DNA from 2 places in the uncultured Bacillus sp. genome. Region 2 is predicted to be linked to the other one. Evidence: predicted binding sites of a transcription regulator. Region 2 holds the regulator's gene; the other holds the start of a gene.

Region 1 (5,272 bases), on a different contig from region 2:
ATATATTTACTTCGCCGCTGTCAGGCGTTCTCATTAAATTGCACATGGACAGGAGAGTGCTTTTGCCTGAACCGGAAGGACCTAAAACGGCCACGATTGTGCCCTGTTGAATGTCTCCGGTGACATCCTGCAGTACATCATAGGTTTGTCCGTCTTGTTCATAGCTTTTTCTAACTGATCTGAAGGAGATGGCTGGTTTGTTTTGAGTTTGATTGATTGCTTCCATTACAATAATCACCTTTCAGTAAAGTAGGCTTACACTATATTTAAATATAACGTGAAACAGATGCCTTTTGGTAGTAAAAATAAAGGAGAACAGGCTTTCACCCGTTCTCCGGCAGATGCTACGCGGTCAGATTTGACTGTGTTTTCTTTTTCGGATTTCTCGGCTGTGAAGTGAAGGTATGTAACACCATCCCCGCTATAATAATGAATAAACCGGCAAATGAAATAGGTGACGGGAAAACGCCTGACAGCAGAACAATTTCACCAAGCAGCGCGAAAATCACTTCACCGGATTGAGTTGCTTCAACGGCTGCGAGTTTTTGCGGATTGTCTCTTACCATATCAGTGGCCCAGAAAAATAAAACGGTCGCAATGATGCCTGAGCTGACGGCCACGATAAAGGATTGAACGGTTTGCCCTGCTGTCGGAAGGCCGTCTGACCACCAGCCGTAAGCTGCTACTATAAGCCAGAATGGAAGGCTTGCCAAGGTCATCCCCAGCACACGCTGAAATGTATCAAGCCGGCCCCCGTATTCTTCGAGCATTCTCCGGTTTCCTAGCGGATAGGCAAAAGCCGCAATGACAACCGGCAGCACACTGAAAAGTAGCATCTTCCCAGAAAGCGATTCTGCATGCTGAAGCTGTATCAGTGCCGCTCCGATCAGGATGATCACGGAAGTGCCAAGTGAAACAAGGGGAACCTTTTGCCTAACGAGCTGCGGCCCGTCCGGCATGTCTTTTTTGACATAGAAAAATGGAGATAACAGAACACCGGCGACGATTGTGATTTGCCAGGTCCCGGCTACGAGCCAACCTGGACCGTATGCAGCTGCAAAAGTGATCGGCGCGTAAAAAAGCACGAAGCCGACAAAGCTCCATTTGATCCAAAAGATCGGCTTTTTCCGCATCTCTTGTAAGAGAGGGGTGAATGTCCCTCTCATGATGACAATCAAACATAAAAACGGCACCATAAAAATAAAACGCAGCGAAGCGCTCCAAAGCCAGCTGCCTCCGGATAACTCCATCGCTCTGTTTAAAATAAAGGTAACGGCGAAAAAGAGTGAAGCCAATATTCCGATAACGATTGCTTTCATGATATCCCTCATTCTGGCATTATTTTTTTATACTATACTATTCGATATCGCACAGATCAATGGAGTCGTGAGAAAATAAACATGTTTTGCGAACCGCTATGTGTGGAAGACAAAAAATGGAGGTGAAATTGATGGAAGCAAAGACACAGGCGTACTTTTTTCAGGATGATGGCAGGATTCCGAATCACCCTGATTTTCCGCTCGTTGTGTATCAAAACGCACTCAAGGACACCGGTCAGGCAGAGCGGATCGTCAACCGGCATGGCTGGTCAAACAGCTGGTCGGGGAGTGTTTTTCCATACCATCATTATCACAGCAATACGCATGAAGTCCTGATTGCAGTTCGGGGAGAGGCTGTGATTCAGTTTGGGGGAGAAAAAGGGGCTGCTATTCCTTTCAAATCCGGCGATGCAGTCGTGATTCCAGCCGGAGTTGGCCATAAAAAGCTAAGCGCTAGTTCCGATTTTACCGTCATTGGCGCTTATCCGGGAGGCGTTCATTATGATATGAAGACGGGAGAGCAGAGTGAACGGAAGGAAGCGATGAAACAGATCAAGCATGTGTCATTGCCAGCGAAAGATCCGATTACAGGAAAAAGAGAACCTCTATTGGAAATATGGGTAAAGTGAAGGGGAGAAAATTGCTGGATTGTCAATAACTAGTGCCGCAGAAATGTTATGACACGGGCTCCATATAAATTAATTTCATAATCGAAGCAATTCACGTTCAAATTTTGTTCAAAAAGTGTTATCATATAGAAGGTAATCGAATTGGAGTTTTTTGTGTTTGCTATTTTCAGAGAGAGTAAAGGATTTTTGACTTATTCAATTGTTTATTTTTGAGATAAAAATAATACTGAATATGGCAAGATGAAAAACTGGGTAGTAAACATTTATTTTTGTAAATGATTGTGCATGAATTCACAATCCTTATTCTTATGCTTTCAAGTATGAGACCAGGGAGAGGCACTACCCTTTCCACAAAAAATCTGCAAACTGCTTATAGTAAAGGAGAATTGGATATGCCAGAAACAATCGATCAAACAAATGCGTCTGTCAGCCAAAGCCAGCAAGATCTTATTGATCAGCTGTTAAAGCCGGAAGTTCAAGAATCACTGACCGTTTTAGTTGACCAGCTTCCAAAGCTGACTGAGTTAGTGAATATTTTAACGAAGTCTTATGATTTCGCTCAGTCTGTAGCAACTGACGAAGTGCTAAAAAGCGACACTGTCGGTGCGATCACTGAAATTCTTGAGCCTGTAAAAGAAACAGCGAAAGAAGTAGCTGCGACTGCAATCGAAGCGAAAGACCGCGCGGAAGCAAGCAACGAAACGATTGGTCTTTTCGGCCTGTTGCGCATGCTGAAAGATCCTCAAGCTCAAAAGCTGTTCCGTTTTGCTAACAGCTACCTTGAAGTCATGAACGAACGCGAAAACCAAAAATAATCTTAGATTCAAATTGATATAAAGGACGGAGGATATACGATGTCAAAACATATTGTCATTCTAGGCGCTGGTTATGGCGGAGTTCTTTCTGCTTTAACAGTTCGCAAACATTATACAAAAGAACAAGCACGCGTGACTGTGGTAAACAAATACCCAACTCACCAAATCATTACGGAATTACACCGCCTTGCAGCAGGCAACGTGTCTGAAAAAGCGGTTGCAATGCCATTAGAAAAACTTTTCAAAGGCAAAGACATTGATCTTAAAATCGCGGAAGTAAGCTCTTTCTCTGTTGATAAAAAAGAAGTTGCGCTTGCTGACGGTTCTACATTAACTTATGATGCGCTTGTTGTAGGTCTTGGTTCTGTAACAGCTTACTTCGGCATCCCAGGTCTTGAAGAAAACAGCATGGTATTGAAATCTGCTGCTGATGCGAACAAAGTCTTCCAACATGTTGAAGATCGTGTGCGCGAGTACTCTCAAACGAAAAACGAAGCTGATGCAACAATCCTTATCGGCGGAGGCGGCTTAACAGGTGTTGAGCTTGTCGGTGAGCTTGCTGATATCATGCCGAACCTTGCGAAAAAATACGGCGTAGACCATAAAGAAATCAAATTGAAGCTGGTTGAAGCAGGTCCGAAAATCCTTCCTGTCCTTCCGGATGATCTTATCGAGCGTGCGACTGCAAGCCTTGAAAAACGCGGCGTTGAGTTCTTAACAGGTCTTCCTGTTACAAATGTAGAAGGAAACGTGATTGATCTAAAAGACGGATCTAAAGTTGTTGCCAACACATTTGTTTGGACTGGCGGCGTACAAGGTAACCCATTAGTCGGTGAATCAGGTCTTGAAGTGAATCGCGGACGCGCGACAGTAAATGACTTCCTGCAATCTACATCTCACGAAGATGTATTCGTTGCTGGAGACAGCGCAGTTTACTTCGCTCCAGACGGCCGTCCATACCCGCCAACTGCACAAATCGCATGGCAAATGGGTGAGCTGATCGGTTACAACCTATTCGCTTACTTAGAAGGCAAAACGCTTGAAACATTCAAGCCAGTAAACTCTGGTACACTTGCAAGCCTCGGACGCAAAGACGCGGTTGCCATCATTGGTGCAAATTCTACACCGCTTAAAGGTCTTCCTGCTTCCTTGATGAAAGAAGCAAGTAACGTACGCTACTTAACTCACATTAAAGGACTTTTCAGCCTGGCTTACTAATCCTTTTTGTGAACTCGGACATTGCCAAAAGTGTTCCTTTCGGGATGCTTTCCGGCAATGTCTTTTTTTGTTTTTATTGCTAACGTTAACATTTCATTTTCAAAAAAGAGATTGATCCCAGAAGAATATAAAGGTAAAATAAAAATAAATCAAAATGTTAACGTTAACATTTTGAAATAGAATGAAAGACGGTGAGGACATGGAACCCTTTATGGGCGAAAATTTTTTGCTGAAAAATGAAACCGCTGTCAGCCTCTATCACCATTATGCAAAAGACATGCCGATTATTGATTACCACTGCCATTTAAGCCCGAAAGAAATCTATGAAAATAAGACATTTCAAAACATCACAGAAGCCTGGTTGTATGGAGACCATTACAAATGGCGCATCATGAGAGCCAATGGGATTGAAGAGACATACATTACCGGCGATGCGCCTGATGAGGAGAAATTTATGGCTTGGGCGAAAACCGTGCCGATGGCGATCGGCAATCCGCTCTACAATTGGACTCACTTAGAACTGCAGCGTTTTTTTGGAATTTATGAGATTTTAAATGAGCAATCCGCGCCGGCTATATGGAAACGGACGAATGAACTGCTTCAAGGAGCAGGCTTCGGGGCAAGGGATTTAATCGTAAAATCAAATGTAAAGGTCGTTTGCACAACTGATGATCCTGTCGATTCTCTTGAATACCATCTATTATTAAAAGAAGACAAAGATTTTCCTGTCAGCGTGCTGCCCGGATTTCGGCCGGATAAGGGACTTGAGATCAATCGTGAAGGCTTCCCAGATTGGGTGCAGGCACTTGAAGATGCCGCAGCCATTTCAATTACAACCTACGATGAGTTTCTAAAGGCGTTAGAAAAACGGGTGCGATTCTTCCACTCAGCCGGCGGCAGAGTGTCTGATCATGCGATAGATTCGATGGTATTTGCCGAAACGACAAAAGAGGAAGCGGGACGGATTTTTTCTGACAGATTACAAGGAACAGAGGTTTCCTATGAAGATGAGAAGAAATTTAAGACGTATACGCTTCAGTTTCTTTGCGGGTTGTATGCGGAGCTCGATTGGGCGATGCAGTTTCATATCAACGCTTTAAGAAACACGAATACAAAAATGATGAAGAGACTTGGGCCTGATACAGGCTATGATTCTATGAATGATGAAGAAATTGCTAAGCCTTTATACAAGCTGCTGAACTCAGTTGAGATGAAGAACAAGCTGCCGAAAACGATTTTATATTCACTTAATCCAAACGATAACTATGTCATCGCCAGCATGATCAACAGT
Region 2 (5,272 bases):
ACGGATCATTTGAAGTCATTGGGGAAACTCTCGATGATGCAGCAGGTGAAGCTTACGACAAAGTGGCGCGAACAATGGGACTGCCATATCCGGGTGGACCACAAATTGATAAGCTTGCTGAAAAAGGAAATGACAATATTCCGCTTCCTCGCGCATGGCTTGAAGAAGGCTCTTACAACTTCAGCTTCAGCGGGTTGAAGTCTGCAGTGATCAATACACTTCATAATGCGTCTCAAAAAGGCCAAGAGATTGCGCCGGAAGATTTGTCTGCCAGTTTCCAAAATAGCGTAATTGATGTCTTAGTGACCAAAACGGCGCGTGCGGCAAAGGAATATGGTGTCAAACAGGTCCTTTTAGCCGGAGGAGTAGCTGCAAACAGAGGCCTCAGGGCTGCATTAGAAAAGGAATTTGCCCAGCATGAAGGGATTTCGCTTGTCATTCCTCCATTAGCCTTATGCACAGATAATGCTGCGATGATTGCTGCTGCTGGTACAATTGCTTTTGAAAAGGGAATTCGCGGTGCATATGATATGAATGGCCAGCCCGGCCTTGAATTGACTTCTTATCAAAGTCTCACGAGATAATAGCGTGAGACTTTTTGTCTGTTATTAACAGACAATTCACAATTTATCCACATACCTGTGAGTAATTATAGAGATATAGATGGATAAAGGGCTGAAGTCAATGTTAATAAAGTGGATAAATTCAGAATATTTTGTGGATAATGTGTATAAAGCGCTTACTTTATTTGCGTATAAGGGTATGTTCTGTGGATAAAAAAACACCTCTAAAAAGAGGTGCTTGACTTTTTTTAAGCTTCTTCTGTGGATAGTTCTTCCCATTCGGACAAAAGAGATTCCAGCTCCTGATTGAGTTTCTCATTGTCTGCATGGATGGCTTGTACCTTTTCATGGTCTTGATAGATTTCCGGATCACATAGCAATTCATCGTTATGACTAATGTTTTCTTCAATGGTTTGAACAGTGGCTTCAATTTCTTCAATCCGACGGAGTCGTTGGCGTTCTTTCTTTTTCCATTCTTTTTCTTCTTCATATGAACGTTTTGAGTCAGGCTTAACCGAAGCAGGCGTTTTTTCGGATTCCTCTTGCTGATTCATTTTCTCCAATTCAAGCTGCTCTGTTTTTTTCTCCGTATAATAATCGTAATCTCCCAGATACTCTTCTATATGGTTTGAAGAAAGCTCCAATACTCTTGTGGCGATTCTGTTAATAAAATATCTGTCATGTGAGACAAATAACAGTGTACCTGGATAATCGATCAGCGCATTTTCGAGAACTTCTTTGCTGTCTAAGTCCAGATGGTTTGTTGGTTCATCAAGGATAAGAAAATTAGCTTTTTGAAGCATCAGCTTAGCAAGGGCCAATCTTGCTTTCTCACCCCCGCTCAGTGAATGGACAGGTTTCAGTACATCATCTCCGGAGAATAAGAAATTTCCGAGACAAGTTCGGATTTCTTTCTCCGGAAGACCGGGGTACTCATCCCACAGCTCATCAAGGACACGTTTAGAGGAAGTCAGTTCAGCCTGCTCCTGATCATAGTAGCCGACACTGACATTCGAGCCGTATGAGATCGATCCTTGATCTGGCTTTAGGGTGTCCATTAATGTTTTTAGCAATGTCGATTTACCGATTCCGTTAGGGCCGACAAGCGCGGCACTTTCCCCTCTTGTGAGCATGAACGACACTTCTGTTAAAAGCGGCGGCTGGTTTTCATAACTGATTGTGAGATCCTGAACGCGCAGGACTTCATTTCCGCTCTGTTTTGTAATATCAAAATGAAAATTTGCGGATTTTTCATCGCCGAGCGGTTTTGACATGACTTCCATTCGTTCCAGCTGTTTTCGGCGGCTTTGTGCTCTTTTTGTGGTAGAAGCTCTCGCTAGATTTCGGTCTACAAAATCCTGAAGCTTTGCGATTTCATCCTGCTGCTTTTCATACACTTTAAGCTCTTTTTCATACTGTGCGGCTTTTTGGTCGAGATAAGCGCTGTAGTTGCCGTGATATTTTTTGCTTTCAGCCCTTGATACCTCGTATACTTGGTTTACTACTTTGTCCAAAAAGTAGCGGTCATGCGAAACGATGAGAATGGCGCCTGAATAGCCTTGCAAATAATGTTCAAGCCAGGTTAGCGTATCAATATCGAGATGGTTTGTCGGCTCATCGAGAATGAGCAAATCAGGCTGTGTTAACAGAAGCTTACCGAGGGCCAGCCTTGTTTTCTGCCCCCCGCTGAGGCTTTGTACCTGTGTTGAATCGTCAAAATGGCTGAAGCCGAGTCCATGAAGCACAGATCTGACATCCGCTTCATATTGATAGCCGCCTTTATCTTTGAATTCCTGCTGAAGCCGGTCATACGTTTTCATGATGCTTTCCAGTTCATCAGGATCAGCTGCCGCCATTTTTTCTTCGATAGCCCGCATTTCCTTTTCCATTGCTTTTAAGTGGTCAAAAACAGTCAGCAGCTCTTCTTTTATGGTAAGCTTAGAATCCAAGCCCGTATGCTGGGCAAGATATCCCATTGTAATATCTTTCGGTTTAATGATTTCGCCCTTTTCATACGAAAGCTGGCCTGCGATAATTTTAAGCAGCGTGGATTTTCCCGCGCCATTTCTTCCGACAATGGCGATGCGATCACGATTTCTGACTTCCAGCTTTATATTGTTTAAAATAGTATCAGCACCAAATGATTTTGATAGCTGATTAACTTGTAAGATCATCATATTATTTCACCTCTGCTATAATAAGTTAAGTGTAGCTTATGAACCAGAAGTCAGCAAACAATACATTGGCTGAAAAAGACATAGAGAAGAAAATAGTGTATGATCTGTTTAAGGAGAGTTTTAATATGAATAGATTTTCTCATTTTAATGAACAGGGCAGAGCCCAGATGGTGGACATCAGCGAAAAATCTTCGACTGTCCGTACTGCGGCGGCTGTGTCTAGCGTACACATGAAGAATGAAGTGTACGAGAAAATACAAAGTCACGATATCGGCAAAGGAGATGTACTGGCTGTTGCACAGGTGGCAGGCATAATGGCCGCAAAGCAAACGTCCAATATCATTCCGATGTGCCATCCGCTTTCACTGAGCGGGGTAGATATATCGTTTGACTGGAAAATAAAAGAATCAGAAGTTATACTTCATATAAAAGCACAGGTCAAAACGAAAGGGAGTACAGGTGTGGAAATGGAAGCGCTCACTTCTGCATCGGTGTGTGCTCTTACCGTTTACGATATGTGTAAGGCCCTTGATAAGGGAATGGTCATCGGTCCTACTTTCTTGCTGGAGAAAACAGGCGGGAAAAACGGTGACTTTAAAAGAGAACTATCCGAGTATAATTTGGAGGACCAAAAATGAATAAGGATCAATCAAAAATTCCGCAGGCGACGGCAAAACGGCTGCCGCTTTACTATCGCTTTTTAAAGAATCTGCATGCGTCAGGAAAACAGCGTGTATCATCCGCTGAACTCAGTGATGCCGTAAAGGTTGATTCTGCCACGATTCGCAGGGATTTTTCCTATTTTGGAGCTCTTGGCAAAAAAGGATATGGATATAATGTGGATTATTTGCTGTCATTTTTCCGAAAAACGCTTGATCAGGATGAGATGACAGACGTTATCTTGATTGGTGTCGGGAACTTGGGAACTGCATTTCTTCACTACAATTTCACAAAAAATAATAACACAAAAATTTCAATGGCTTTTGATATAAATGAGAGTAAAATAGGAACTGAGGTAGGCGGCGTGCCTGTCTATAACCTTGACGACCTAGAACAACACGTAAAAAATGAATCAGTTGCCATTCTTACAGTGCCAGCAGTTGCCGCTCAATCGATTACAGACAGATTGGTCGCGTTAGGAATCAAGGGAATTCTTAATTTTACGCCGGCCCGTTTGAATGTGCCGGAACACATTCGAATTCATCATATAGATTTAGCTGTAGAGCTTCAGTCACTGGTTTATTTCTTGAAACATTATTCAGTTTTAGAGGAAATCGAATAGAGGGAAAGGAGGAGCCCAAATATGCCGATCGGTCCTGGAAGCCTTGCTGTTATTGCAATCGTTGCTCTGATCATCTTCGGTCCCAAAAAGCTGCCTGAACTGGGGAAAGCTGCAGGAGACACACTTCGTGAATTCAAAAATGCTACTAAAGGATTAACGAGTGATGACGAGGAAAAAAAGAAAGAAGATCAGTAAGTTAGGATGACACGAATGAAAGTGAATCAAATGTCGCTGCTGGAGCATATTGCTGAGCTTCGAAAACGATTGCTGGTTGTGGCGCTGGCATTTGTCGTTTTCTTTATCGCAGGATTTTTTTTAGCAAAGCCCATGATTGTTTATTTGCAAAAAACGGATGAAGCGAAGGAGCTTACGCTTAATGCGTTTAATCTGACAGACCCGCTTTTTGTGTTTATGCAATTCGCGTTTATCATCGGGATTGTCCTGACCTCGCCGATTATTCTGTATCAGCTATGGGCTTTTGTGAGCCCAGGCCTCTATGAGAAAGAGCGCAAAGTAACGCTCAGCTACATTCCGATCTCTATTTTGCTGTTTTTAGCGGGCTTATCTTTTTCATATTATATTTTATTTCCTTTTGTTGTTGATTTTATGAAGCGGATCTCTCAGGATTTGAATGTCAATCAGGTGATCGGAATTAATGAGTATTTTCATTTTCTTTTGCAGCTGACGATTCCGTTTGGACTGTTGTTTCAAATGCCGGTCATCCTCATGTTTTTGACCAGGCTTGGAATTGTGACACCGATGTTCTTAGCGAAAATCAGAAAGTATGCGTATTTTACGCTGCTTGTGATCGCTGCCCTGATTACACCGCCTGAGCTTTTGTCTCATATGATGGTCACTGTTCCGCTGTTGATTTTATATGAAATCAGTATTCTTATATCAAAGGCAGCCTATCGGAAAGCGCAGAAAAGCAGTGCTGACGTTCAGGACGTGTCTTCCGGGCAATAATAAAAAATCCATTTCTCATGAGAGAAATGGATTTTCTTTATTTCTGGTTCTTTTTGATTTTAAATGAAAAGGCGAACATCTTAAAAGAGATGCTGATGTTGTAAGCGGCGAACACCATCAGCAGGATGGAGTAAAATGACCACATGCTGCCTGGCGAGCTTGCGGCAAGATAAGTAAAGATGCATCCTACGGCAAAATAGATCATTCCCCAAACTACCGGGTTTCTCATAAAAATAATCCTCCAATAATCAATTGCATTTGTGTGCTCTGCTGTTCGAGGTACT

Evidence for each region. Region 2 encodes Rex, which represses fermentation and respiration genes when NADH is low (regulators of the CRP and FNR family bind a similar motif). Its sites were predicted from a motif close to TTGTGAAATATTTCACAA; they were not measured.
Region 1: the regulator Rex is predicted to act here: its motif matches at 2,228-2,245, upstream of Q5C82_RS05915 (DUF1641 domain-containing protein).

The regions. Positions count from the first base shown of each region.
Region 1 is NZ_CATYRA010000003.1:34,923-40,194, reverse strand. Features, by position in the region: gene Q5C82_RS05930 (phosphate ABC transporter ATP-binding protein) at 1-226, opposite strand, end outside; gene Q5C82_RS05925 (multidrug resistance efflux transporter family protein) at 345-1,319, opposite strand; gene Q5C82_RS05920 (cupin domain-containing protein) at 1,451-1,948, shown strand; gene Q5C82_RS05915 (DUF1641 domain-containing protein) at 2,341-2,763, shown strand; gene Q5C82_RS05910 (NAD(P)/FAD-dependent oxidoreductase) at 2,803-3,981, shown strand; gene uxaC (glucuronate isomerase) at 4,181-5,272, shown strand, end outside.
Region 2 is NZ_CATYRA010000019.1:3,681-8,952, forward strand. Features, by position in the region: gene tsaD (tRNA (adenosine(37)-N6)-threonylcarbamoyltransferase complex transferase subunit TsaD) at 1-584, shown strand, start outside; gene abc-f (ribosomal protection-like ABC-F family protein) at 812-2,740, opposite strand; gene moaC (cyclic pyranopterin monophosphate synthase MoaC) at 2,866-3,378, shown strand; gene Q5C82_RS19965 (redox-sensing transcriptional repressor Rex) at 3,375-4,022, shown strand; gene tatAY (sec-independent protein translocase protein TatAY) at 4,044-4,217, shown strand; gene tatC (twin-arginine translocase subunit TatC) at 4,224-4,988, shown strand; gene Q5C82_RS19980 (YdiK family protein) at 5,026-5,217, opposite strand; gene Q5C82_RS19985 (CPBP family intramembrane glutamic endopeptidase) at 5,214-5,272, opposite strand, start outside.